One region of the Paenibacillus sp. LBL genome, then DNA from elsewhere that is predicted to be linked to it. Evidence: predicted binding sites of a transcription regulator. Region 1 holds the regulator's gene; the other holds the start of a gene.
What was found. Region 1 encodes CtsR, which represses protease genes until heat stress. Its sites were predicted from a motif close to ATGGTCAATAAAGGTCAAACA; they were not measured.
Positions count from the first base shown of each region.

Region 2: clpP (ATP-dependent Clp endopeptidase proteolytic subunit ClpP) is a predicted target of CtsR. The motif match lies at 1,611-1,631, and genes of this name have one in related genera.

Region 1 is NZ_JARXYU010000023.1:9,030-12,452, reverse strand. It holds gene mcsB (protein-arginine kinase McsB) at 1-661, opposite strand, end outside; gene mcsA (protein-arginine kinase activator protein McsA) at 700-1,224, opposite strand; gene M2277_RS28485 (CtsR family transcriptional regulator) at 1,248-1,709, opposite strand; gene M2277_RS28480 (GntR family transcriptional regulator) at 2,063-2,779, opposite strand; gene M2277_RS28475 (sugar kinase) at 2,788-3,423, opposite strand, start outside.
Region 2 is NZ_JARXYU010000003.1:69,228-72,650, reverse strand. It holds gene M2277_RS08865 (sugar-binding transcriptional regulator) at 58-1,101, opposite strand; tRNA gene M2277_RS08860 (tRNA-Arg) at 1,472-1,546, shown strand; gene clpP (ATP-dependent Clp endopeptidase proteolytic subunit ClpP) at 1,707-2,303, shown strand; gene M2277_RS08850 (PdaC/SigV domain-containing protein) at 2,969-3,423, opposite strand, start outside.

The sequences.
Region 1 (3,423 bases):
TGCCTAATGCTTCGCTGCCTTCACCATAAATTCCTCTTACGGTCAGACCCACCTGCGATACAGCCGAAAGAATTCGATTGATCTGCTGCGTCATAACGAGAGCCGGCAGATGCATCATGACAGAGGCCCGAAGACCGGTACCGACATTCGTCGGACAGCTTGTGAGATACCCTCGTTTGTCATCAAACGCATAATCGATTTCGGATTCAAAAACATCATCCAGCGCAGTGGCACGTTCCCATGCCTCCCGAACCTGAAATCCGGGATATAAGCACTGTATGCGTAGATGATCCTCTTCATTGATCATAATGCTGACGGACTCATCTTCGGTAAGGATGACTGCACCATTACGGGATTCATTCGCCAGATTGGGACTGATCAGATGCTTCTCAACGAGAACCTTCTTATCCAGCTCATCAATCTCACTTAATTTAATTACATGCAAATCCCCAAAATCCTGCAAATCTTCCTTATCATTTAACACACGGGTCAGGCGCTCTAGCACTTCTCCTGACTGCTGATCCGTTGCCAGCAGCGGGAAAGGAAGATGCTGCAGATTTCGCGCCACCCTGACACGGGTGCTGATGACAATGTCGGAATCCTGACCGGTTCCGCGCATCCACTCGCTGAGCGCCGTATCGGTAAACCGGAGATTAGACATCACGCATTCCTCCTACTAAAGTGCATACTCATTAGATCTTATCCCTGAGCGATATTCTTCTCCAGCTCACGGATCTGGTCCCGGATCTCGGCGGCGGTTTCGAATTCCTCCTGCACAATCCGGAATTGAAGTTCTTTCTTAAGCTCGTCGATTTGGCGTTTGATCTGAATACGACCCCCTGTGCGCTTCGGCACCTTGCCAACATGGGATGTACCGCCATGGACTCGCTTGAACAACGGATCCAATCGATCCGAGAAATATTTATAACACGAGCTGCAGCCGAATCGGCCAAGCTTGCTGAACTGCGAATACGTCATACCGCATTCTTCACATTGCAGCGTCTGAGCCATTTTGGCACCGGGAGTCTGGCCCTTGCCTGAAGGATCCAGATCCAGGAGACCCGACAGCAAACTGTGTATAGAAAAACCATTCGACGTACCGGGGATCAATTCCCCTTTTTCGCGGGCACAAGTTTCGCAAAAATGAAACTCTGTTTTTTCCCCGTTCACAATTTTGGTGAAATGAAGTGTCGCTGGCCGTTTACCGCATTCTTGGCATACCATATCCAATGCCTCCTTACACAGACTCACTTACCTAATAAAGAAATAAGCATCGCCTTCATAATCCTTGCACGCAGCTCATCCCGATAAGGAAGCTTCACATTCAGGCATTCCCTTGAAATGGCGGCCCGCATCAGACTGGCCTCCCGCCTCGTCAAAAACCGGGATTCCTCCAGCTGATAGATCAGCCCTTCCGCTACCGTCTGATCAATCATGCTGCCGATTGTATGATGAAGATGCTGCTGGAGTGCAGTATGCTGAGGAAGCTCAATACGCTGGATGCGTATGTAACCGCCCCCGCCGCGCTTGCTTTCCACGAGAAAGCCCTTCTCCAAGGTAAACCGTGTACTGATGACGTAATTAATCTGGGAAGGAACGCAAGAAAATTGCTCTGCCAGATCGTTACGCTGAATTTCAACGGTGCCTTCCGGACTTTCCTGCAGTATGCTCTTCAGGTATTGTTCGATAATATCAGAGATATTACGCATGGTCTGTTCATCCTCCACTGTTTGAAACGTTAAGACGGATAGTGATCTTACACGTCCGCACAGAGCCTTGCTTATACTTGGTTTAACCATAATCAAAATCAGCGAACCCTCTCGTTGACTTTGACTTTCTTTGACTTTAATCTCATTATAGCACATTTTTTCATTTTGCCAAGAGGGTCTTAGCGAATTCATCCTGCAGTCCATTTATTCTTATTGTACCCACTAATTCGAACCCTTATAGCCTTTTTCTGAAGATCCATTCAATATGGCGGCAAAAAAAAGAAGCAGCCTCCATTTCCGATAAACACCGGTTTAAGGGCCACTTCTTCATCACCATCTATAAATTCACGCCATCAAACATCATAACTAATCAAATAATGCTGTAATTCCGTATTATAATAACCGATGCTATATTCAATCATGCTGCCCGCTCCGTCGTACGAGGATCTCAACCGCTTGAGCAGCGGTGCGCCTGCACTTACTTCAAGCAGCGGTGCAATCTCATCATCGGCTACGGTCGCCAGAAAGCGATCCCGGAAATTCTCCAACGTAATTTGACTCTCCTCAATACGATCATACAGGGATAGCAGTTCGTTGGTATCGAACTCCTCCCCCATATCCACTTGGGCTGACACATAATGTGTATAGTAAATATAAGGGTTCCCGTCGAGCAAATACAACCGTTCAATAAGCAGGCATCGTTCGCCGAATTTCAAGTATAATTCACTATCAGGCTCGTTATGCACCCATTCCGTCTTCAGGTGGCGCTTCCGAATCTGGTGTCCTTCTTCAACCAAAATCTCCGTAAACAGCTTGCCCTTGGAAAGTTTGGAAAAGGAGGTGTTCCGGGTCACAATCGTTCCCACTCCGCTCCGTTTCTCTACATATCCCTCCTGATACAGCTCCTGGATGGCATTACGAACTGTCATTTTGCTGACATTGAATTCCTGCTCCAGCTGCGGCTCGGAAGGAATATGGGCACCAAGTGGGTAAACCCCATGCAGAATCCGATCTTTAATGATCTTCTTGATTTGCAGATATAATGGACCGTTCTTCCGCGTGATCGACATACTTCCTCCTACCTTTCCACATCAGACATATGCTGACTCATCGCCTGAAGGACTTCGCGTTCATTCGCCGTCGGCGTATCTCCCGTTACGGTATGGGCAAGCATCGCGGCAGCGGCGGCAAAATCAACCGTCCGTCCCGGTTCATATCCCTCTGAAATTCCGTGAAGCACACCACTGGCATAGGCGTCGCCTGCTCCGATACGGTCATGAACGGAGAACGTCAATGTTTGGGAAAAATAAAAGACTCCGTCCGTGTATAGATATCCTCGCAGGGAATGGGTATTATCCCCGTTGATCTTGCGGTGGGTCCCCGACGCAACCGTAATATTATACTTCGCGGCTACCTGCGGAATCAACTCCTGCAGCTGCTCGTTCCGGTCTTCACACGTCGTCTCCATGCCGAGAATATAGAGAGCGTCTTTCTCGTTCATAAAAACAATGTCCGCCAATGACAGCATTTCCTCATAATGCGGCTTGGCAAAATCGTAGCGGTCCGCACCCCATAAAGAGGGACGATAGTTGCAATCGAACACAACCGTACCGCCTCTTGCCTTAACTTCCCTGGCCAACGTCTTCATCTGCCCCCGCACCGTGTCGTTCATCGAGAGGGTAATGCCGCAAAAGTGTATCATATCCACGCTTTC
Region 2 (3,423 bases), on a different contig from region 1:
ATCAATCAAGACAACAAGGTTTGTAAAAACTGTGGTGCTCTAAATTTCTGGACTCAATCAAATGGCGGCATCGATTTCCTTCTCAAGCTCCAACGCTGCCGCTTCATCCGTCACGAGGATGTCCTCATGTCCGAATTTCAGCACGGCGTGAATCGCTTTGCCCTTGCCTTGGCCGCCGGCAATGCCGATGATCGTCTCTGTTCGCATAATGTCCTCAAGCCGAAGTCCGAGGGTAAGCATCTTATGCACAACTTCGCCTTCTTCGCTGAAATAATAGCCGAATGATTCAGCAATCGCGCCATCTGCCTGCAAGTTCTGAATGGAGCCTTCATCCAGCTTGCGTCGTCTCGCCATCTCCATCGCGTCGCCGATGCCGTGTATAATGACCCGGCAGCGCCGAATTACATCCACAATCTCCTGGATATGCTGATCCTGAACAAGAGACTGATAAGCATCCTCGCTTAGCAGATCAGGCACATGGAGCAAACGGTATTCAGCCCCAACACGCTTTGCCATCTTGGAAGCAATGGTGTTCGCTTGAATCTCCATGCTCTCTCCGAGGCCTCCGCGCGCAGGCACAAACCACGTGCTTCTGAGCGGTCCGCCACCAGGCAACGATGACATCTGCTCCGCCACTTCAGCGAGTGTAGAGCCGCCTGTTACGGCGATTGTATCTCCATCCTCCACAAAACTAAGCAGCGTCCTTGCGCCGGCCCGGCCAAGCTCACGTTTGACTTCCGGAGATGACTCACTGTCACCGGGAATAATGACCACTTTACGAAGCCCATAAGCCTGACGGATCTTCTCTTCCAGTTCAACCAATCCGAACAACTCATTCATGACCGGTTCAAGTTCCTCAACCAAGCATAATCCTGCACTGCTGATTCGCATGCCAAGCGTCTCAATCTCGATCAGCCCCTGCGCTTTCAGAAGATCAGTCTCTGCCCTGAGGACACGCTCGGTCATCGAGAGTGATGAAGCCAGCGTTCTTCGGCCAACCATTCCGGACAACTTGATCTGATGAAGGATGGAATACCTTCGTTTAAGAGTGTTCATCAGATCCGGCAGAAGTTGCTCTTGTATTTCTAATAGGTTACGCATGCATTCCACTCCTGCAAACTTCGTCTCGGCTCTCCTCTATCGGGCCGTAAAATGTCCCAGTTAAACTTTTTGAGTCCCACCTTTATTCTAACCAATAATCACGCCCGTTGCAAGTGTCCGAAAGTATATTTCTCTGCCCCAGCCATTCTTATACATTATGGCCAAATGCAAGCTTGTCTATATAGTAGGAACAAAGTTTTGTCCGCTATTGTATTTTCGAAATAGATGCGGTATAATCAACTTCGTTGCTAATTTTTTAGATATCAGAAAGTATATACATCGCAGAGTCAGCTTCCTGATATCGCAAGAAAATCTACCGCTAAACGCGGTCTGTCTTCTTTGAATGTACGTCGATAGACCTTTTTATTATGCGCCCGTGGTCCAATGGATATGACGTAGGCCTCCGGAGCCTGAGATCGAGGTTCGATTCCTCGCGGGCGCGCCATTTTTACTTTTTCTATATACTGATTACCCCAAAGTGCCCATGACGGCTCTTTTTTTTACCCAATAGTTTGACTTTCTTTGACTTTTTGATTTAAATTGTTTATCATGTGGGTAATACGGTAACAGTATTTATATGAGGTACTTAAGAGGAGGTTTTCCACGTGAGTTTTATACCTATGGTCGTTGAACAAAGCAACCGCGGTGAGCGGGCGTACGACATCTATTCCAGATTGCTGAAAGACCGCATTATCTTCCTCGGCTCCGACGTAAATGACGTGGTCGCCAATTCCATCATTGCCCAAATGCTGTTCTTGTCGGCTGAGGATCCCGAGAAGGATATTCATCTTTACATCAACAGCCCAGGCGGTTCCATTACCGCAGGTATGGCGATATTCGATACGATGCAGTTCATCAAGCCGGACGTTTCGACGATCTGTGTCGGCATGGCTGCTTCCATGGGCGCATTCCTGCTGAATGCAGGCGCTAAAGGCAAACGTTATGGTCTGCCTAACAGCGAGATCATGATTCACCAGCCGCTCGGCGGCGCACAAGGTCAGGCCACGGATATCGAGATCCGTGCTCGCCGCATCCTCAAGATGCGCGACAAGCTGAACCGCATCCTGTCCGATCGTACCGGCCAACCGCTGGAGCGCATTGAGAAGGATACCGATCGTGACTACTTCATGACGGCTGATGAAGCCAAGGAATATGGTCTTATCGATCAAGTACTGGAAAATACACCACCGCAGGGACTATAAAAGAATGCAAGGAAAGGGCAGGCGCCGTTATCCGGTGCCTGCCCTTTCTTATCCTCTGGATTCATTGAAAACTTCGAGTACTAAATCGTGAGAGCATCCCCTCCGGTCGCTGTTGAAATCGGGAAACATGAATGAACAGATAAGGAGGTTTCCCGATTTCAAAGGCGAACGAGATGCTCCTCCGAGGATACTCTCACTTCGGTACGACTCTTTTCAATAAAACATAAAGAAGGTAAGACCATCCCCCTCCTAAAAGACCTGCCTTAACTTGTGGGGACGGGAATAGAGGAAAACCTATGTAGGGTTCCTTGCAAGGGTAATTGGTTGCGCACAGCCTAATGTGCTCCCCTCACTCTCTGCGTCCATAAACGGATGGCATCCGATATCGCATAGGGCGACTTATGGCATTTTACCCCCGGACCATACACCGTGCTCACAGGGAGCAGTGCGCACGGTGTACAAACCATATAAGTCACCATCGAGGCAAGCCTCTCGATAAACACAAAAATCCCCTGAGAATAAGGAGCAGGAGTGTACTCTCCAGTTATCAAGGGATTTTTCGCAACTAGTTCCAGCACAGTGTTAACATCAGGACAACATCATGTATCTAAACAAGCTATAGTATTAAAAATGATTTCAGCTAATACAAACTGATTGATCGAGTCTTACTTCCATTCCTTCAGCTTGAACTCAAACTCAGGGAATCCATAGGCATACGCCGTGTACTCATAAAGCTGGAAGTACAGTACCGCCGCGTTATCCTTCACATAGAAGTCGGCATCGGCAGGCACTCCCTCAAAACCGCCGAGATAACCTCCCTCTTTCTTCAGCTTGCTCAGCACAAGGTTGTTCATCTTCTGCTTGTTCTTGCCCTGCATGTTGATGAAATCGCCCAGCTTCATTTGCTTGCCGTCCTTCAGTGAGAAGGTGAAGCTCTTGCGGAAGGTCATGCCATGAGCACCGCCCGTGTACGAATAATCGTACGCCGTAATGCTCAGGATGCCATCCTGATTGTAATGAACTACATAATCACCGCTGAATTCATACGGAAAATCTGTTCCCGATGGCGGGAGTGTGCCCACATTTCCTTCAGCGCCCGTGATGACGCCGGATGCATTTT